4 regions of the Pseudochelatococcus sp. B33 genome follow, and region 1 is predicted to be linked to each of the others. Evidence: predicted binding sites of a transcription regulator. Region 1 holds the regulator's gene; each other region holds the start of a gene.
The links. The regulator LexA, encoded in region 1, represses DNA repair genes until DNA is damaged. The targets are predictions, from matches to a motif close to TGTTCNNNNTGTGTTCNG.
Positions count from the first base shown of each region.

Region 2: a site for LexA is predicted at 3,143-3,160, ahead of ACUSIJ_RS12185 (PA0069 family radical SAM protein). Genes of this name have one in related genera too.
Region 3: a site for LexA is predicted at 2,765-2,782, ahead of rmuC (DNA recombination protein RmuC). Genes of this name have one in related genera too.
Region 4: a site for LexA is predicted at 2,206-2,223, ahead of uvrA (excinuclease ABC subunit UvrA). Genes of this name have one in related genera too.

Region 1 covers NZ_JBSEFH010000011.1:67,640-73,009, reverse strand. Annotated here, with positions in the region: gene parE (DNA topoisomerase IV subunit B) at 163-2,334, shown strand; gene lexA (transcriptional repressor LexA) at 2,623-3,348, shown strand; gene ACUSIJ_RS13655 (ComEC/Rec2 family competence protein) at 3,376-5,370, opposite strand, start outside.
Region 2 covers NZ_JBSEFH010000009.1:173,772-179,141, reverse strand. Annotated here, with positions in the region: gene ACUSIJ_RS12195 (autotransporter outer membrane beta-barrel domain-containing protein) at 1-693, opposite strand, end outside; gene ACUSIJ_RS12190 (bifunctional aminoglycoside phosphotransferase/ATP-binding protein) at 1,287-2,876, opposite strand; gene ACUSIJ_RS12185 (PA0069 family radical SAM protein) at 3,209-4,393, shown strand; gene ACUSIJ_RS12180 (lysine--tRNA ligase) at 4,486-5,370, opposite strand, start outside.
Region 3 covers NZ_JBSEFH010000009.1:91,287-96,656, reverse strand. Annotated here, with positions in the region: gene pth (aminoacyl-tRNA hydrolase) at 10-642, opposite strand; gene ACUSIJ_RS11870 (50S ribosomal protein L25/general stress protein Ctc) at 739-1,344, opposite strand; gene ACUSIJ_RS11865 (GNAT family N-acetyltransferase) at 1,553-2,137, opposite strand; gene def (peptide deformylase) at 2,134-2,709, opposite strand; gene rmuC (DNA recombination protein RmuC) at 2,813-3,931, shown strand; gene ACUSIJ_RS11850 (hypothetical protein) at 4,128-4,790, shown strand; gene ACUSIJ_RS11845 (short-chain fatty acyl-CoA regulator family protein) at 4,775-5,370, opposite strand, start outside.
Region 4 covers NZ_JBSEFH010000018.1:99,852-105,221, forward strand. Annotated here, with positions in the region: gene uvrA (excinuclease ABC subunit UvrA) at 1-2,059, opposite strand, end outside; gene ssb (single-stranded DNA-binding protein) at 2,363-2,869, shown strand; gene mazG (nucleoside triphosphate pyrophosphohydrolase) at 2,979-3,821, shown strand; gene hflX (GTPase HflX) at 3,811-5,175, opposite strand; gene hfq (RNA chaperone Hfq) at 5,221-5,370, opposite strand, start outside.

The DNA.
Region 1 (5,370 bases):
TGACAGTTCGCGGTACAACTGCATGTTTCCTGTCCGTTCGCCTCGGACGCATGCGGTGTCGCCGTGCATGTCCTGTCCGGGGCGTTCCATTCGGATCGTCCCATGTCGGGTTGTCCCTGGCATGGCTGGAATCTTCATCGGCGGATTGGAATACGGGCGGGCATGATGACGGATGGCAACGACCTTTTCGGCACCCCGGCAGGCGGGGGCGGCGCCGAGCCGGCCACCAGGACGGGCGTCAGCTCTTCAGGCGCCGGTTCGGCCGCCAGAGCCGCCTCCGGCCGTGCGGCTGCCGCGGCCAGGAACGTGGCCGCCGTCAAGCGGGAACAGGCGCAGGCTGCCGGGAACCCCGGCCAGCCCGAGGCAGGCTATGACGCCTCGTCCATCGAGGTGCTGGAGGGGCTCGAGCCCGTGCGCCGGCGTCCCGGCATGTATATCGGCGGCACGGACGAGAAGGCGCTGCATCACCTCTTCGCCGAGGTCATCGACAACGCCATGGACGAGGCCGTGGCGGGATACGCCGGCTTCATCGAGGTGGAGCTGTCGGCCGACGGGTTCCTCGCCGTCACCGACAACGGGCGCGGCATTCCCGTCGATCCGCATCCGAAGTTCCCCGACAAGTCGGCGCTCGAGGTGATTCTCACCACGCTGCACGCCGGCGGCAAGTTCGATTCCAAGGTCTACGAGACATCGGGCGGCCTGCACGGGGTCGGCGTGTCGGTGGTGAACGCGCTCTCGGAAAAGCTCGAGGTCGAGGTCGCGCGCGGGCAGATCCTCTACCGGCAGGAGTTTTCGCGCGGGTTGCCGCTCGGGCCCCTCGCGACGCTGGGGCGCGTCAGCAACCGGCGCGGCACGCGCGTGCGTTTCAAGCCGGACGCCGAAATCTTCGGCCCCGGCACGCGGTTCGATCCGGCGCGCCTCTTCCGCATGGCGCGCTCGAAGGCGTTCCTGTTCGGCGGCGTCGAGATCCGCTGGCGCTGCGCGCCGGAACTGCTGCCCGCCGGCGGCAAGGTGCCGGCCGAGGCGACCTTCCGCTTCCCCGGCGGCTTGCGGGACTATCTGGCGCAGGAGATCGAGGGGCGCGAGCTCGTCGTCGACACCATCTTCTCCGGCCGCATCGACAAGTCCGCCACCAACGGCAAGGCAGGCACGACAGGCGCCCCGACGGGAGCCCACGGCTCGCTGGAATGGGCGATCGCCTGGTACACGCAGGACGACGGCCACGTCGCCTCCTATTGCAACACCATCCCGACGCCCGAGGGCGGCACGCACGAACAGGGCCTGCGCGCCGCCCTGCTGCGCGGCCTGCGCGACCACGCCGAGCGCGTCAACCAGTCGAAGCGCGCGGCGCAGATCACCGCCGACGACATCATGACCTCGTGCGCGGCAATGCTCTCGGTTTTCATCCGCGAGCCGGAATTCCAGGGCCAGACCAAGGACCGGCTCGCGACGACGGAGGCCGCGCGCATCGTCGAGAACGCGGTGCGAGACGCCTTCGACCACTGGCTCGCCGCCGCGCCCCAGCAGGCCTCCCGGCTCCTCGACTGGACGGTGGAGCGCGCCGAGGAACGGCTGCGCCGGCGCGCCGAAAAGGAAGTCGCCCGCAAGACGGCGACGCGCCGCCTGCGCCTGCCCGGCAAGCTCGCCGACTGCACGCGGGCGGGCGCGGAGGGGTCGGAGCTCTTTCTGGTCGAGGGCGATTCGGCCGGCGGATCGGCCAAGCAGGCGCGCGACCGCGCCACGCAGGCCATTCTGCCGTTGCGCGGCAAGATCCTCAACGTCGCTTCCGCCGGACGCGACAAGCTTTTGCAGAACCAGCAGATCGCGGATCTGATGCTGGCGCTGGGCTGCGGCGCGGGCTCCGCCTATCGCGAGGCGGACCTGCGCTACGACAAGATCATCATCATGACCGACGCCGACGTGGACGGCGCCCATATCGCCTCGCTCCTCATCACGTTCTTCTGGCAGCAGACGCCGCGCCTCATCGACGGGCGGCACCTGTATCTGGCCGTGCCGCCGCTGTTCCGCCTGAGCCAAGGCGGCAAGACCGTCTACGCCCGCGACGAGACGCACCGGCAGGAGCTGATGCGCACGACCTTCAAGGGCAAGAAGGTGGATATTGGCCGCTTCAAGGGCCTCGGCGAGATGCTGCCGGCGCAGCTCAAGGAAACCACCATGGATCCGCGCAAGCGCACCCTGCTCCGGGTGGTGGTGGATCACGACGCGCGGCCCGAAATCGGCGAGGCGGTCGAGCGGCTGATGGGCAACAAGCCGGAAGCCCGCTTCTCCTTCATCCAGGAACACGCGGCCTTCGCCACGGATCTGGACATCTGAGATCTCGACATCTGATCCGCGGCGGGCCGTCGTCCGCGGGAACGCGGCCAGCCCCGCCACAGAATCGACGCTGTAGAATCGGCTTTCCCTGTGCGCCGGCCGATGAAAGTCGCACCGCCAGGCGGAAATCGGCGCGCCGCCCCGCTCCAAACAACAAAGTTTTAAGGCTTATCGTGAACAGTGACGCTTGCGGAACACATTAAGAACGTGTATGGTGTTCGCGTTTCGTTTCGTGCCTCGTCATTTGACGTTACGAACTGGCGGAAATCCCGGGAGGACGCGTAATCCATGCTGACGCGCAAGCAACACGATCTGCTTCGGTTTATTCATGAACGGATGCGCGAGTCCGGAGTTCCTCCTTCGTTCGATGAGATGAAGGACGCGCTGAACCTGCGCTCCAAGTCGGGGATCCACCGGCTGATCATCGCGCTCGAGGAGCGCGGTTTCATCCGCCGGCTGCCGAACCGGGCGCGCGCCATCGAGGTGATTCGGCTGCCGGAAGTGCCGACCGCGCCGGTGCCGCGCGGCCGCTTCAGTCCGAGCATCGTCGAGGGCGGCCTCGGCCGCGCTCCCGCCGGCGGACGGGCCAACGTCGACAGGCCCGTGCAGGAAATCGACCCCGTCTCCTCCGGCGGGCTTACCATTCCGGTGATGGGGCGTATCGCGGCCGGCACGCCCATCACGGCGATCCAGAATTCGAGCCATTCGCTGACCCTGCCGCCCGAGCTGCTGTCCCCCGGCGAGCATTTCGCCCTGGAAGTGCGGGGCGATTCGATGATCGAGGCCGGGATTCTCGATGGCGACACAGTCATCCTGCGTCGGCAGGACAACGCCGACACCGGGGACATCGTCGTCGCGCTCATCGATGACGAGGAAGCCACCCTGAAACGCCTGCGCAAGCGCGGTTCCTCGATCGCGCTCGAAGCCGCCAATCCGGCCTACGAGACGCGTGTTCTGGGGCCCGACAGGGTGCGCATCCAGGGCAAGCTCATCAGCCTCGTCCGCCGTTACTGAGGCCGCTGGCAAGGCCCTTCGGGGACGTCACCGATGGGCCGGACGTCGCCAGGGCCGGTTGTCGGACGATCCGGCATCACCTGCCCGGACATTGCCGTTCTCGCCGTCCGGCCGGCCCCTGATGACGAGATCGTCGCCCTCGAAAATCAGCGCCAGAGCGCCGTGCCGGTCGAGGTCGGTTCTGTCGATGACGTGGCGGGCGGCGCAGTTTTCCGGCGCGCGCCAGCGCGTCACGACAACGGCGGCGCGGGTACAGTCCTCGTAGGCGGCCCGCTCGTCGAGGGCGAAGGCGACGCTGCGCCCCTCCGGCAGCACGGTGACGCAGCCGATGCGGTCACAGGCAACGCCGGCACGCAGTGATGGATCACCCGCCCGGCGCGGATCGCCGTCCGACCGCAGCCATTGCTCGACGGTGAAGGCGGACGGGCGGCCGAGAACGAGATAGCGGCCGTCCGCCGCCCGTACCATCGCGCCCCTGCCTTCGCGGTCGATGAGCATGTCCGGCCGGTCGGGCATGGCGGCGAGCGCCACGCCGAGGCCCGCCGGGAGGATGGCGAACCATCTGAGCGGCGTCGTCCAGAGGCAGGTCCACAGGAGGGCTGCCACCAGCAGGACCAGCACACCCGGCCCGAACGAGGGCACCACGACCACGGCGCCGGCGAACCCCTCGATGATCGTCGAGCCGGCAAGCACCGGCGCGGCCGCGAGGCCGGCCAGATGCCAGAACGGGCCGTCGAGCCCGAGCGGATAGGCCATGACGCCCATGAAGGCGAGCGGCATGACGAGCAGTTCCACCAGCGGCAGGCCGAAGGCGTTGCCGACGAGCCCCCACGGATTGAAGGTCTGGAAATGATAGGTGCTGAACGGGCCGGTGGCCAGCATCGCGACCACGGTCGTGGCCGTGCTGACGACGACGAGCCGGTAGAGCCGCCCGCCGCGCAGCCCGGCGTCCGGCAGATGCAGGCCGCCGCCTTCCCTGAGCGGCATCATGCCGTGCGCCCGCGCGCCGTCGCTCCACCGCTCGAACAGCGCGATCAGCGCGGCGACGCCCGCGAACGACATCTGGAAGCTCGGCCCGAGCAGGGTTTCGGGCTGGAACGTGAGGCAGACGAAGGCGGCGAGCGCGAGATTGCGCATGGAGAGCGCCGGCCGGTCCGCCAGGATCGCGCCCATGACGATCAGCGTCACGACGAGCGCCCGCAACGTGTCGATGCCCGCACCCGAGAACACGCAATAGACGCCGGCCCCGGCGATGCCCGCCACCGCCGCCGCCTTGCGCACCGGCCGGCGCAACGCCATGCCGGGAGACAGCGCCAGCAGGGCGCGCGCGAGAAAGAAGATCGTCCCCGCAACCAGCGTCATGTGGAAGCCGCCGATCGACACCACGTGGTAGATGCCCGCCGCGCGCAGGGATTCGTTGGTTTCGTCGGTCAGCATGCCGCGCTTGCCGGTGACGAGCGCCGCCACGAAGGCCGCCTCCTGCCCCCGCGCCCGCTCCTCTCCGTCCTTGCCGTGGCCGCTACCCTGCAAGGGGCCGCCGCCGGCCTCGATGATGCGACGTGTCAATGCATTGCGATGATTGTCTATCCACGCCGCGAGCCGGGCGCCCGGCGGTGTCGGCGGATGCCGGCCGGCGATCGCCTCGACCCGGCCGTTGACGGACCCCACTGCGCCGATGCCGCCGAAGAACGCGTCGCGGGCGAAGTCGTAGCCGCCGGGGCGCGCCGGCTGCGGCGGCGGCACCAGCCGCGCCGTGGCCACGATGCGCGTTCCGGGCGCGATGGCCGTGCCGCGGCGCAGGCCGATGCGCACGCGGGCCGGCCGCTCCCCCGCCGCGAGGCCGCCGATGTCCTCCACGTCGATGATGGCGCGCGGCCCCTGCGGCCGCTCCTCGACGGAGCGCACGAAGCCCGTGACCGGCGCAATGACCGTGCGGTTGAGCACCGGCTGCGCCACCCATTGCGTGCGCATCGCCGCCATGGAGAAGCCGAGGAACAGGACGCCGGCGGCCATGGCCGCCGT
Region 2 (5,370 bases), on a different contig from region 1:
GATGGTCACCTGCGCGCCTACCACGACCGAGACCGTATTGCCGTTCACGCCGGGATACTTGCCGACGTTCACGGCCGGCACGCCGCCCTCGATCGGGGTGCCGGTGTAGTTGCGTCCGGTCTGCCCCGCTTCCGACTTCGCCCATATGCCGGCAAAGTGGTTGCCCACCACCCTCATATCGGCCTGCATGTCGAGCGTGACCGTGCCGGCGGCGCCGCCCCTGCCGGACTCGATGCGGTCCTGCGAGTGGCTGATGCCGCCGTAGCCGCCGATCGAGTAGATGCTCAGGAGCGCCTTGTCGGACGCCTGGCTGCCGAAGCCGGCGAGTTCGCCCGTTTGCTCCAGATAGACGTTTCCGCCGTTTCCGCCGTCCGTACCCGGCAGGGAATAGAACGTGCTGCCGCTGATGCCGCCCGCCGTGTAGCCATCGCCGATCTGGCCGTTGCCGCCGACGGAGCCGACCTCGACCGCCGTCGTCTTCGCCGGCGTAGTCAGGTTCGAGACCGGGTTGGACAGCTCGACATCCGGGGCATGTTCGCCTGCAGTGGGGAAGATGGCTTCCCTTCCGCCGCCCGGCCTGGACTGCCAGTACCACGCCGCCCCGTTCTTGCCGTGGCTGATTTCCCTGACCGTGTTGTCATCGGCCATGGCTTCGCCGCCGCATGCGGCCGCCCCGACGATCAGGGCGATCATGCTGACACGACTCAGAATAGTGCTGTCTTTCCGGCGACGAACAACGAACGCTTCAGATCCCGTAATCACCCCGCACCCTCCCAAAGCACCACTGCCGCCTCGGACCTGGACAGAAAGCCCGACGATCCAGCGGACACGACTTACCACTCCCCGGAAGTATATCCCTAAGGTTGTATGTTGCGGATGCATATCACAAAAAATCGAGATTCTGAACCTATAAAGCGAAATTATAATTCGCATTTGAAAGGGATAATAATATAAATATATTGCAATAAATTCAATATATATTTATATGTACAAAATATAAAACTTCATAAAAACATGATATGATTATTTGTAAATAAAATTTTGTTCTAAATTGCTATGTATATTGAATATATTTTTTCTAAGTTTCGTGTATCTCAATATTATCTATCTTTTAGTCTGTCGATAAGTGCCGAACGATGCAGCGAGCATATGAGAGTTTCCAGGAAACCTCGGGATTGATAATAGTCGAGGGATTTTGAGCTTGCGGAACTCGGCGCGGCAGCCATGTCAACGCTCCCCGTTGTCGATGGGGAGCGCGAGCGAGGCCCGTTGAGACCGGGTATTGCTCAGTCGAGGCCGAGCGCTTCGCGGGCTCTGGCCGTGACGTCGCCGGGCGCGCCATCCGTCGACAGCCGCCGCCACCGGATGTCGCCTAGGGCGTAGCGCGCCTGCCCTCTCACCACGCCGGCGTCCGCATCCGACGCATCGCCGACCCGCTCCGTCACGCGCGCCTCGAGGACGCCGAGGGGGGCTTCCAGCCAGAGGCCGGCAAAATCCGCGCCCGTCTCGCGGGCGATCGCCTCGAGTGTGTCGCGCTCGGCTTCCCTGGCGTGCACCGCGTCGACGATGACGCTCTGCCGGGCGCGCAGCGCTTCCCGTGCCAGCTGGCGCAGCTTCGCGTAGACGGCCTCCGTCACGTCCGGACCGTAGGCTTCCGGCGGCAGCCGGACGGTTTCGCCGACGCCTGAAAGGTTCTTGCGCACGATATCGCTGCGCAGATGCACGGCTCCCGCGCTGCCGGGCACGTGGGGTGCGAGATGGCGCGCCAGCGTGCTCTTGCCCGTGCCCGACAGTCCGCCGACGGCGATCAGCCGCGGCGGCGGCGGCGCGATGAAGCGTTCGGCGAGTTCGACATACCCGCGCGCTTCCTCCATCGCCTGCGCCAGCTGCTCGCCCTCGAAGTACTGCAGGCCGGCGACGTCGACCATGGCGCGCACGCCCGCGCGCACGCTCAGCAGCAGCGGCAGGGCCGCGAGGCCGGCGATATCGGCGTCGCAATCCCGCGCCCACAGGTAACGGTTGAGGACGCCGTTGGCGATGGCCTGCAGATCCCGCGCCCACAAATCCATCAGCAGGAACGCCAGATCGTACAGCAGATCGATGCTGGCGATGCTCTCGTCGAACTCGATGGCGTCGAACAGCACGGGCGCGCCGTCGATCAGCACGATGTTGCGCAGGTGCATGTCGCCGTGGCAGCGGCGCACGAAGCCGGCGCGAGCGCGGCCGGTCAGCAGCGCGCGCAGCCGCTCGTGCGCCGCGAGGCTCGCCGCCTTCAGCGCCAGCACCCGGTCGACGGAAACGATCTCCGGCCGTTGCGCGATGCCTTCCGCGTTGCGCCTCACATAGCCGGCAAGCGCGGCCACCGACGCCTGCGGATCGGCGACGGGCGGCGCGACGGCGTGGGCACGCACCGCCATTTCCGCCAGCCGGGCGGTCATATCCTCGGGCAGCGCCCCGCGTTCCGCGAGACGGTCGAGCGTCGCCTCCTCGTCGAAGCGCTTCATGTGCACGGCCCATTCCAGGACCCTGCCGGGCGCGACGTCGCCCTCGCCCTGCCCGTCCGTCCCGAGCGCGAGCCCCTGGGCGCCGTGGATGATCGGCACGACGCCGAGGTAGAGATCGGGCGCGTTGACCCGGTTGACGGCGATTTCCGCCTCGCAGACCTTGTGCCGCTTTTCCAGCGTCGACAGGTCCATGAACGGATAACGCACGGCCCGCTTGACCTTGTAGACGTCCCGCCCGGCCAGAAACACCACCGCGCCGTGCGTGTCGATGCGCTTGACGGAGACGTCGTGTCCGTAAGTGTCGGGACGCGCGAGAAAGGCGAATACCGCTTCCTGTCCGCCGGCGGCAGAGCCGGCCCCTTGCCCGTTCATCGCGTCCACTCCTGCCGGATGCCCCGATATCGCTCCGCCTGACGATAACATGCCAGCATGACACGCAAGTCTACCCGAACCGGACCGCGGGAGCGCTTTCCGATCAGACGGAATCGTCTGATCGATCAGAACTCGCTCAACTCAAAGAATCGCAGAGTGTTTTCCGATTTCGTGAGATCGGAGGACGCTCTAAGCGACGACGCGCTCCGGCCCGGCGCCGAGGCAGGCGTGAGAGGGCGCGCATTCTTCACGGACGTCATTTACAATGTTTCTTTTATGTTCTATATAAGATCGTTATCCGTTCCTGATTTTGCGGCAGATCATGGCAGATTATGCGTGAGACTTCCAACAATCCACCTTCTCAAAATCCGTCTTCCCAAAGTGTGCCTTCCCGGAAGACGGCGCGGACTGCGGACGCCGCCGACGCTCAGGGACCGCCCGCGCCGCCAGCGATCGATCCGCGGCGGCGGCGCGGGCGCGGGGCCGTGTCCAACCCCGCGGGACGGTTCGAGGCGACGCAAAGCGAGGCGATGGACGACGGCTGGGGGGAGCCGGACGAACTGCCGCCGATCAGGACCGAGGTGCTGCTCGACAAGGCGCGCAGCGTCATCACGCGCAACGCCTCCCCCGATATCCCCTTCGACCGCTCGCTCAATCCCTATCGTGGCTGCGAGCATGGCTGCGTCTACTGTTTCGCGCGTCCGACCCATGCCTATCTCGGGCTCTCCCCCGGGCTCGATTTCGAAACGCGGCTGTTCGCCAAGCCCGATGCCGCCGTCCTGCTCGAAAAGGAGTTGAAGCGGCCCGGATATACGCCGCGCACGCTCGCCATGGGCACCAACACCGATCCCTACCAGCCGATCGAGCGCCAATACCGGATCATGCGTTCCGTGCTGGAGGTGCTGGCGCGCCTGCAGCATCCGGTCAGCATCGTGACGAAATCGGCGCTCATTGCCCGCGACATCGACATCCTCGCGCCGATGGCGGAACGCGGGCTCGTCTGCGTCGGCATCTCGGTGACGACCCTCGATTCGCGTCTGGCGCGCACCATGGAGCCGCGCGCCGCCGCTCCCCACAAGCGGCTGGAGACGATCCGCAGGCTGAGCGAGGCCGGCGTCCCGGTCTCGCTGATGGTCGCGCCGATCATCCCCGCCATCAACGACAGCGAGATCGAGGCCATTCTGGAGGCGGGCCACGCGGCGGGCGCGCGCGAGGCCGGTTACGTGATCCTGCGCCTGCCGCTCGAGGTGCGCGATCTCGTGGTGGAATGGCTGATGGAGCACTATCCGGGCAAGGCGCGCCATGTGCTGTCGCTGCTGCGCGAGATGCGCGGCGGCAAGGATTACGACGCCCGCTGGCACGAGCGCATGACGGGCACCGGCCCCTACGCGGCGATGATCGCGCACCGCTTCACGCTGGCGCTGAAGCGCCTCGGCTACCTCAAACGCCAGCCGCGGCTGCGCACCGATCTCTTTCGGGGTGTGCCGCCGCCGGCCGAACAGTTGAGCCTGTTCTGATGACGTCATGCCATCGGCCCCGGTCTTCGGCCAATGCCGCGCGGGCTTCGCTCAGGCACCGCGCGGGCTTGGCCGATGGCCGTAAGCCGGGCTCACCGGCCATTGGCTTTGCCGCGCCCCACCAGAAACGCCTCCAGAAACGCCTCATGGGCGCGCTTGAGCTCCCCCGACAGGCCGGCCTCGATCAGCGCCCGCGTCTCCGCGACGCCATAGAGTGCGATGAAGGAGCCGAAGCGGGGTCCCCGCTCCTCGCCGAACAGGATGCGATAGAGGGTCGCGAACCACGTCTGCGACACACCGGGGCGGCCGTCCGGGCTCTTCGTCCTGCCGCTCGTGTCGGGAAAATGCGTGCGGCCGATTTCGTAGACGACGTTCTGCAGTTCCTCGGCGTCGCTCGAGCCCTCGTGGAGGCCAAGCTCGCGGGCGAGGTCGGCGAGCGCCGCCCGCTCCGCTTCCGTCGGCTCGGCATAGGTCTTGGCCGGTTTGACGAAATCGCGAAAATAGTTGATCGCGTAGCCCACCAGATGGTCGAGGCGTGGGTGCGTCTGCGGCGATGCGCCCGGCGCGTAGCGCTGGATGAAGCCCCACAGCACCGCCTTGTCCTCGGAATTCGCGACGGCTGCGAGGTTGAGCAGCATGGCGAAGCTCAACTGCGTGCCGCTGCCGTTGCCGAGCGGAGCGGCGATCGTCTCCGGCGCGGGCGGATCGCCCGCATGGATGTGCCACACGGGATTGCCGAGCCGGTGCTTCCATTCCTGCCGGCCGTAGTTGCCGAGGAAGGCGAGATAGTCGTCGACGTGGCGCGGGATGACGTCGAAGTAGAGCCGCTTCGCCTCGCGCGGCTTGTTGTACATGAACAGCGCGAGGCTTTCCGGCGTGCCGTAGGTCAGCCATTCGTCGATGCTGAGGCCGTTGCCCTTCGACTTCGAGATCTTGGTGCCGTGCTCGTCGAGGAACAGCTCGTAGTTGAAGCCCTC
Region 3 (5,370 bases), on a different contig from region 1:
CGGGCCCGATCAGCCCGAGCGTTGACCGGCCGCGCCGGGCGCGGAACCCGCCGCCTTCGCGTCCGTCCAGCCCCGCCCTTCCATGGCGAGGTGCACCTTGTTCTGGAACGATGCGTCCTCGCCGCGTGCCAGCAGCGGCGCGTTGTCGGCGATGGCGCGGACGAGATCGTCCACCCATTCCGTCTCGGCCTTCGAAAAATCGCCCAGCACATAGCCATGGACGCGCGCCTTGTCGCCGGGATGGCCGATGCCAAGCCGCACGCGGCGGTAGTCGTTGCCGAGCTGTGCGGTGATGGAGCGCAGACCGTTGTGGCCGGCGTTGCCCCCGCCGGTCTTGATGCGCAGCTTGGCCGGCGCGAGATCGAGCTCGTCGTGGAACACCGCGATGTCGCCGAGCGGGATCTTGTAGAACTGCGCCGCCTCGGCCACGGAGCGGCCGGATTCGTTCATATAGGTCTGGGGCAGCAGCAGCAGCACGCGCTCGGCGCCGAGAACCGCCTCCGCCGCGAGCCCCTGGAAACGCCTGCGCCACGGCGCGGCATTATGGGCGCGGGCAATCGCCTCCACCGCCATGAAGCCGATGTTATGGCGGTTGCGCGCATAGCGATCGCCCGGATTTCCAAGTCCCACAAAAAGCTTCATGGTCCCACAAAAAGCTTCATGGCCTCACAAAGAGCTCCATGGCCTTCGCCGCATCAGGAGCCGGGAAGGAACGCGGGGCCCCTTCCCGGGCAATGATCAAGCCTCGGCGGGCTCCGCCTCGGTCTCTTCCGAAACCGTCGGCGGCACGAGCGTGACGACGGGCTCCGTCCGGTCAACCGTCGGCGCGAGCTCGACGCCCGCCGGCAGGGTGACGGCATCGACGTGGATCGAATCGCCGATCTCGAGCTTGCTCGCGTTGACCTCGATCGCGTCCGGAATCGCGTCCGGCTCGACCAGGACCGCGACCTTGTGGTGGATGATGCTGAGCGTGCCGCCATTCTTGACGCCGGGCGCCACATCCTCGCCGATGACGTGCAGCGGCACCTCGACCTCGATTCTCGCGCCCTTCGCGACGCGCAGGAAGTCGACGTGCAGCGGGAAGTCCTTCACCTTGTCGAGCTGGTAGTCGCGCGGAATGACGCGCGTCTTCCTGCCGTCGACGTCGATCTCGAACAGCGTGCTCAGGAAGCCGCCGGCGTAGATCAGGCGCTTGGTCTCGTTGAAATCGATGGAAATGGGTTGCGCGGGCGCGCCGAGACCGTAGATGACGGCCGGCACACGGCCCTGACGGCGCACTGCGCGGGCGGCCCCCTTGCCAACTCCCTCGCGCGCCGTGGCTTTAAGCTCTTTCGCAGCGGACATATCTTAACCTCAAAACGTCGAACGCGCCCTGGCGCGGACAATCTCCACGGCGGGCGCAGCAATGTTGCGAACACCGAAATGCAAATAGCCGCGCATGACGCACGGCCGCAGCGTTCCGGTCCATGATGGCGCCCGTGCCTCCAAGGGTGTCACGCGGGCGCTGATGCCTTATAGAGCTTTTACGCCGAAATACAACCCGGATGTCGGCCTAATCTTCGGCGGGCAGCGGCAGCCTGCGCATCATGAAGCGCGCCTCGCCGTCGTAGCTGCGCAGGGCGGCGTTGATGCTCCTGCTCTCGACGATGTCGAAACCCTGCCGGCGCCAGAACGGCACCGAGGCGTTCACCGCGACGAGCGACAGGTCGGCAAGGCCGATGGCCTCGGTGTGGTCTACCAGATCGGCGACGGCCCGCGCCCCGGCACCGCTGCCGCGCGCCAGCGGCAGCAGGGCGAGATCGTGGATGTAGAACGTCGCCGGGAAAGTCGGCATCGCCACCAGCAGGCTGTCGAGCTTGGGCGGCATCATCGGATGCCAGGGATGGCTGATGACATAACCCGCCATCGCGTCGCCGGCCTCGAGCACGCGGCAGCCCGGCGCATAGAGACGCAGCCGCTCGGCAAACACCTCGATGCGCTCGGGATAGCCGGGGTGCACCTGCTTGCCGAGGGCGTGCACCGCTTCCAGATCGTCCGGCACCATGGCGCGCCAGGCGAATTGCCCACGCACCGACGAGGACGCCCGGGACTTGCGTCCGATCACGCCCGCACCCGATACGCTTTCAGAAATCGTCATGTCTCCACTCTTGCCTCATCGTGTATGCCGCTCTCGGCCCTTCCGCCCTCGCCGCCGCGGCCGGCGACCTTCGCCGCCTTGGCGAACTTGCGGGTGACCCTGTCGCGCTTCAGCTTGGACAGGTGGTCGATGAACAGCACGCCGTTCAGGTGATCGATCTCGTGCTGCAGGCAGGTCGCCAGCAGGCCGTCGGCCTCGATCTCCTGCGTCTTCCCGTCGAGATCGGTATAACGTACACGGATTCGCGCCGGACGCTCCACCTCTTCGTAATATTCCGGGATGGACAGGCAGCCCTCCTGATGCACGCGGAACTCGTCCTCCGAGGCCCACAGGATCTCGGGGTTGATGACGGTGAGCGGCTGACGGCCCTCCTCGCGGCTGCCGACATCGATGACCAGAAGCCGCTTCGCCACGCCGACCTGAATCGCCGCAAGGCCGATGCCGGGGGCGTCGTACATCGTCTCGAACATGTCGGCGACGAGCTGGCGGATATCGTCCGTGATGGCCTCGACGGGCTCGGAAACGAGTTTCAGACGGGGATCGGGAATAACAAGGATGGGAAGGATCGTCATGCTGGCTCTACCTCAATACCCCGCCAGTTAATCATTCTTGCGTCCGAGGTCAATATGTTCTTTTTTTGTTCGATCGGGAAAACGAATCGGCTAGTGTGCGGGAATGAACGATCCGATCATCCTTTTCGGCCACACGGTCCCGCTGGCGCATGTTCTCGCCGGGGCCGGCGTTGCCGCGTTCTTTCTTCTCGCGGCCATTCTCCTGCAGGTGGGCGCGCTGGCGCGCAGACGCCGCGACGAGGCGCTGGAGGCGCAGGCGCAGGCGCGCGAGCTCGACGCCCGCCTCATGGAGATGCAGGCCCTGCAGGCGCAACTGACGGGGCGGATGCAGACGGTCGCCGAGATCTTCGGCACGCGCCAGAACGACCTCGCCCGCTTCGTGGCGGAGCGGGTGGAGGGCCTGCAGCAGCGGGTCGGGCAGAACCTCGACGCCTCGGCCCAGCGCACGGCCGCGCATCTGGCGAGCCTCAACGAGCGGCTGGTGCTGATCGACGCCGCGCAGAAGAACCTGACGGAGCTCACCGGACAGATCGCCGGCCTCAGGGACGTGCTCGCCAACAAGCAGGCGCGCGGCGCTTTCGGACAGGGACGGATGGAGGCCATCATCCGCGACGGGCTGCCGGCGAGCGCCTATCAGTTTCAGCCGACGCTGGCGAACGGCAAGCGGCCCGATTGCGTCGTCCACCTGCCCGGCGACGCACCGCTCGTCATCGACGCCAAGTTCCCGCTGGAGGGCATTGCCGCCTTCCGCGAGGCGCAGGACCCGGAGGCGCGCAAGCGCGCCGTGCAGCGCGTGCGCAACGACGTCGGCCTGCACATCCGCGATATCGCCGAAAAATACCTCGTTCCCGGCGAGACGCAGGACATCGCGCTGCTGTTCGTGCCCTCGGAAGCCGTCTATGCCGATCTGCATGAGTTCTTCGACGATATCGTGCAGCGGGCGCACCGGGCACGGGTGGTCATCGTCTCGCCGTCACTGCTGGCGCTCGCCATCCAGCTCGTGCAGTCGCTGGTGCGCGACGCCCGCATGCGCGAGGAGGCCCGCGTGATCCAGGTGGAAGTGCGCCGCCTGCTCGACGACGTCGGGCGGCTGCGCGAGCGGGTGGAGAAGCTCGACACGCATTTCCGGCAGGCGCAGGAGGACGTCGGCCAGATCCGCATCTCGGCGGAAAAGGTCACGCGGCGGGGAGAGGCGATCGGCGCGCTCGAATTCGACGATTGACGGCACCCGGAAGCAGCATGGACATTCAACCGCAATATTGCTAAATTGAATCCGATGCGGATGAATTTTCAGTGAAGTGATGCATGGTGCTCTTTAAGGCATGAATTGCAAGTTATTCAGAATATTATTGTGATCATTGCAGAGGATTCAATGTTCAGAGTAACCGTCCGGCGTCATTCTCCGCCACCGACACCCGATGATCAGTATCAGTCGCCCGTCCGGCTCGGGCACAAGCGCGGGCGGATACGGCGTCACCTTGCTGGCGCTGAGGCTCGAGGACTTGCGGCTCGTCATTCCCGGTGACGACGGCAGCGCCGGGCAGGAACTGAAGTCCCCTGGCCGCAGGATCGAAAGAACAGGGAGATCCGTTCCCGCATCGGTCGTCGTTCCATGGTGGCGGGCGCCGGATCAAGAAGCTAGTAGAGGGAAAACCATGCCGATTTCCAATTCGGGCGCAACCGGCGCCTCTCGCTCGGGGCGTGGGCTCACGATCGATACCGGCGCCGGCGATCATGAGCGGCAGTCCGGCTCCTCGCCGGGCGCACCGTCGTCCGTCTTTCCGGCAGTGCGGTCTTACACGACGACGCAGGCCGTCCAGCACGACGGGCAGTTGAGCCGATTCACCGTATCCCGGCATACCGGCCCTGTTCCCCGGACGCCTCCCACCCCGCTGCCGCCCGTTACGCCGCCGGCCTTCACGCGCGCGCGTTCCGAAGGGCTCCCGCATGTCACGCGCGTCGTCCTCTGGCCGGCCGATGCCGGCGAGGCGACGACCCCCACGGGCGAGGATCGGCCTCCGTCCCGGCATCGGTCGGCGGCAGTGACCGCCCCTGATCCGCTTCCCTATTTCACCGGATAGGGCGAGAAATGACGCCGCGTCTCGTCCACCTTCAGCGCGCGCCCGATCGGCGGAAACGCGCGCTGCGGGCAGGCCGGGCGCTCGCAGACCTTGCAGCCGACGCCGATCGGCGTCGCCGCCGCCGGGTTCCGGAGGTCGAGCCCGTCGGAATAGACGAGCCGTCCCGCGTGCCGGAGATCGCAGCCGAGCGCGACGGCGAAGGTCTTGCTTGGCGCGCGGTAGCCACCGTGATCGCGCGAGACCGTGCGCGCCACCCACAGATAGGCGCGCCCGTCCGGCATCTGGGCGATCTGCGTCAGCACCCGGCCGGGGTGCGCGAACGCCTCGTACACGTTCCACAGCGGGCAGGTGCCGCCGATGCGCGAAAAGTGGAAGTCGGTGGCGGACTGGCGCTTCGAGATGTTCCCTGCCCTGTCCACGCGGATGAAGAAGAACGGCACGCCGCGCGCGTCCGGCCGCTGCAACGTGCTGAGGCGGTGGCAGATCGTCTCGAAGCCCACGCCGAAGCGGTGGCTGAGCAGGTCGATGTCGTAGCGGCGCGCCTCCGCCGCCTCCAGGAAGATGCGATAGGGCAGGATGA
Region 4 (5,370 bases), on a different contig from region 1:
CCGCCTGATACAGCGTGTCGATGACGAGGGTCGACTTGCCGCCGCCCGAGACGCCGGTGACGCAGGTGAAGGTGCCGAGCGGGAAGGCCGCCGTCACATCCTTCAGATTGTTGCCGCACGCGCCCGACAGCGTCAGCATGCGGCTCTTCTGGGGCTTGCGGCGTTTTTCGGGCAGGGGCACCGACAGCTCGCCCGTGAGGTATTTCGCCGTGAGCGAGGCCGGGTTCTTCAGCAGTTCCGCCGGCGTTCCCTGGGCGACGATGGTGCCGCCGTGCACGCCCGCGCCCGGCCCCACATCGACCACGTAGTCGGCCTGCAGGATGGCGTCCTCGTCATGCTCGACGACGATGACGGTATTGCCGAGATCGCGCAGGCGCTTCAATGTTTGCAGCAGCCGCTCGTTGTCGCGCTGGTGCAGGCCGATGGAGGGCTCGTCGAGGACGTAGAGCACGCCGGTGAGGCCCGATCCGATCTGCGACGCCAGCCGGATGCGCTGGCTCTCCCCGCCCGACAGCGTGCCCGACGCGCGCGCCAGCGTCAGGTATTCGAGCCCGACATCGAGCAGGAAGGTCAGCCGCTCGCGGATTTCCTTGAGAATGCGCACGGCGATGGCGTTCTGCTGCTCCGTCAGCTTTTCCGGCACGGCCTCGAACCACCGGCGCGCCTCGGCGACTGACAGCACGCCGATCTCGCCGATGTGCCGCCCGTCGATCTTCACGGCGAGCGCCTCGGGCTTGAGGCGGAAGCCACCGCACGCCGCGCAGGGCGTCTCCGACATGAAGCGGCCGATGTCCTCGCGCGCCCACTCGCTGTCGGTTTCCTTGAAGCGCCGTTCGAGGTTCGGAATGACGCCCTCGAAAGGCTTGTTGACCTCATAGCTGCGGCTGCCGTCGCTGTAGAGAATGCGCACCTTCTCCTGGCCCGTGCCGTAAAGGATGGCGTTACGCAGCTTTTCCGACAGGTCGGTCCACGGCGTCGATGTGTCCTCGCCGAAATGGGCGGAGAGCGCGTCGAGCGTCTGGGCGTAGTAGGGCGAGGTGGATTTCGCCCACGGCGCCACCGCGCCCGCGCGCAGGCCGCGGGTGGTGTCGGGCACGACGAGATCGGCCGAGACGTGCATTTCCCGCCCCAACCCGTCGCAGACGGGGCAGGCGCCGTAAGGGTTGTTGAACGAGAACAGTCGCGGCTCGATCTCGGGGATCGTGAAGCCCGACACCGGGCAGGCGAACTTGGACGACAGGATGACGCGCCGCGCCGCGCCCTTGTCGTCCTTCTCGTCGGCGAATTCGATGACGGCGATACCGTCGGCGAGATCGAGCGCCGTCTCGAGCGATTCGGACAGCCGCGAGGCGATATCGGCACGCACCACGAGCCGGTCGACCACGACATCGATATCGTGCTTGAACTTCTTGTCGAGCGCCGGCGCGTCGGCGATCTCGTAGAACTCGCCGTCGATCTTGACGCGCTGGAAGCCCGCCTTGAGGTATTCGGCCAGTTCCTTGCGGTACTCGCCCTTGCGGCCGCGCACCACCGGCGCGAGCAGGTAGAGGCGCGTCTTCTCGGGCAGCGCCAGCACGCGGTCGACCATCTGGCTCACCGTCTGGCTCTCGATGGGCAGGCCCGTGGCGGGCGAATAGGGCACGCCGACCCGCGCCCACAGCAGGCGCATGTAGTCGTAGATCTCGGTAACGGTGCCGACCGTCGAGCGCGGGTTGCGCGAGGTCGTCTTCTGCTCGATGGAGATGGCGGGCGAGAGCCCGTCGATCTGGTCGACGTCGGGCTTCTGCATCATCTCCAGAAACTGACGCGCGTAGGCCGACAGCGATTCGACGTAGCGGCGCTGGCCCTCGGCGTAGATCGTGTCGAAAGCCAGCGACGACTTGCCCGACCCCGACAGCCCGGTGAACACGACGAGGCTGTCGCGCGGGATCGTCAGATCGACGTTCTTCAGATTGTGCTCGCGCGCACCGCGTATGCTGATGACATGACGCGAGACCGCTTGCCGGGAAGCGCCGGGCACGGGAGTCGATCCTTCGAAAAGGTCGTCAAGAGAGGCCATCGTTCAAGCTCGTCAATTGATCGAATGGAATAATCCGGCTGCAATGATCCGTCGGCAAGGGCGATTGGCGATGGTCTATCCACCGGCATGCGCATAGATGAGAGATTGACCATCGCTCGGTCTTGCCAGCAGTGTTGCATTGCGCTAAGAACATTTCAAGAACAATCTTCACCGCCATTCGCCGGCCGGGCGGTCATTTCCGGGGCATAAGGGCTCGTCGCGTTCAAGTTGGCGGTGGCTGGCGTTCAGGTTTCCGGTATTGTCCGGCGTAAGGGACGATACATGCATCAGGAGGGTATCCGTATGGCGGGCAGTGTGAACAAGGTCATTCTCGTGGGCAATCTGGGCCGCGATCCGGAAATCAGACGCCTGAACTCCGGCGAGCCCGTGGCCTCGCTGAGGATCGCGACTTCCGAAAGCTGGCGCGACAAGGCCTCGGGCGAGCGCCGCGAACGCACGGAATGGCACAACGTCGTGATTTTCAACGAGAACCTGGTCCGTATCGCCGAACAGTACCTGCGCAAGGGGTCGAAGGTCTATGTGGAGGGCCAGTTGCAGACCCGCAAGTACCAGGACAAGGACGGGCAGGAGCGCTACACGACGGAGGTGGTGCTGCAGCGATTCCGTGGCGAATTGACCATCCTCGACAGCCGCGGCGGAGAGGATGGCGGCTCGGGCGGCGGTTACGGCAGCGGCAGCTTCGGCGGCGCGGAGCCGTCACGCCCCAGCGTCAGCGACAGGTCGTCCGGTGGACAGAGCGGCACTCCGTCGAGCTTCTCCAACGATCTCGACGACGATATCCCGTTCTGATCGCAGATCGCGCCCGGATCGGCCGCGACGCGGGCGCCCCAAGGCGGCGCCTTGGGAACGCCCCAGCGATTCGGCTAAGCAGGATTATGGAACCCGATCGAGGTCTATCATGACGCCATCACGCGATATCGGCCGGCTGCTCGACATCATGGCGGCGCTGCGCACGCCGGACACCGGCTGTCCGTGGGATATCGAGCAGGATTTTTCCTCGATCGCGCCCTACACGATCGAGGAAGCCTATGAGGTGGCCGACGCCATCGAGCGCGGCGATCTCGACGACCTGCAGGATGAATTGGGCGATCTCCTGCTGCAGGTCGTGTTCCATTCCCGCATGGCCGAGGAGCAAGGCGCCTTCGCGTTCGGCGACGTGGTCCAGGCCATCACGGAAAAGCTCATCCGCCGCCATCCGCACGTGTTCGGCGACGCGCGCGACCTGTCGCCGGACGAGGTCAAGGCCGTGTGGGCCAGTATCAAGGCCGAGGAACGGCGGCTGAAGGCTGCGCGGCGGCCGTTGCCCAGCCTTGCGTCCGCACCGGAAAGCGTGCTCGACGGCGTACCGCGCAACATGCCGGCGCTGGCCCGGGCGGAGAAATTGCAGAGCAAGGCCGCGCGTGTCGGCTTCGACTGGGCGGACACGACGGACGTCATCGCCAAGATCCGCGAGGAGCTGGACGAGGTCGAGCAAGCGTTGGCGGCCGGTGAGAAAGCAGCCGTGCGCGAGGAGATCGGCGATCTCATCTTCGCCGTCGCCAACCTCGCCCGGCATCTGGGCGTCGACCCCGAAACCGCGACGCACGCCACCAATGCCAAATTCACGCAACGTTTCAAATATATCGAACAGAACATTGAAAAGACGGGAAAAGCGCTTGCCGACTCCACGCTCGACGAGATGGAGGCGCTGTGGCAGGAGGCCAAGCGCCAGTCTGTAGAGGCGGCGAGCGCTAGCGGATGAGCCGCGCGCCGGGGCAGCGGTTGATGAGGCGCGGTTCCTTCTCCGGCGCCACGCGCACCACCACGGCGAGGCGTCCGTCCGCGTCGGCGCGCCGTTCCAGCACCTCGGTTTCCTCGTGCAGCCAGCCGAGCAAGGCGCCCTCGGAGGGCTCCAGATTGACGAGATAGATGCGCCTGCCCTCGGCGATGCGGCTTTCGATGGCGGCAAGCAGCCGATCGACCCCCTCGCCCGTCGCCGCCGATATCAGCACCGGCCGCCTGTCGCCGGCGCGCGAGGCGGCGACAGTGAGCAGGCGCTCGTGGGCGGCCTCATCAAGCAGGTCGGCCTTGTTCCAGACCTCGATGATATGCGGCGAATCGGGATTGATGCCGAGTTCGCGCAGGATCTCGTTGACGTCCGAGGCCTGCGCCTGCGTGTCGATATGCGAGACGTCGCGCACGTGCAGCAGCACGTCGGCCTCGATCACGTCCTCAAGCGTGGCGCGGAAGGCGGCAACGAGCGTCGTCGGCAGGTCGGAGATGAAGCCGACGGTGTCGGAGAGGATGGCCTTGCCGCCATGGGGCAGCTTCACGGCGCGCGCGGTCGGGTCGAGGGTGGCGAACAGCATGTCCTCGGCCACCACCTCGGCCGCCGACAGGCGGTTGAACAGCGTCGACTTGCCCGCGTTCGTGTAGCCTACCAGCGCCACCACCGGGTAAGGCACGCGCCGGCGGCTCTCCCGGTGCAGCGAGCGGGTGCGCTTGACGCCCTCCAGCTCGCGCTCGATGCGCGTCATGCGCTCCTGAATCACGCGCCGGTCGGCCTCGATCTGCGTTTCGCCGGGACCGCCGAGAAAGCCGAAGCCGCCGCGCTGGCGCTCAAGGTGCGTCCACGAGCGCACCAGCCGGCTCTTCTGATACGCGAGATGCGCGAGCTCCACCTGCAACGTGCCCTCGCGGGTGTGGGCGCGGTTGCCGAAAATCTCCAGAATGAGGCCGGTGCGGTCGATGACCTTCACCTTCCAGGCCCGCTCCAGATTGCGCTGCTGCACCGGCGACAGCGCGCAGTCCATCACCACGAGGCCAATATCCTCCTGCCCGACCGCCTCGGCGATCTCCTCGACGCGGCCCTTGCCGATGAACGTCGCCGGACGCACGGCATCGAGATTGATCACGATCGGCCGTGCAACATCGAGGTCGATCGCCCGCGCCAGACCAACGGCTTCGTCGATGCGCGCATCGATATCGCGCACCGCCGCGCCGTCGGCAGCGCCGGGAGGCGCCGCCGATCGATCGGGCCGACGGGCGAGATAGGGACCTATGACGAAGGCACGCGTTCCGCCCGCGGTGGGCGCCTGCAATTCAGTCAGCGACATCGATAGCCGGGTTGCGGACGATGCGACGACATGCCGGCCGTCCGGCTACTTGTCGCCAAGTTCGTCCGCCTGTTCGAACAATTGCACCGGCTGGCCGGGCATGATGGTGGATATGGCATGCTTGTAGACAAGCTGCGAGTGGCCGTCCCTGCGCAGCAGGACGCAGAAATTGTCGAACCACGTCACGACACCCTG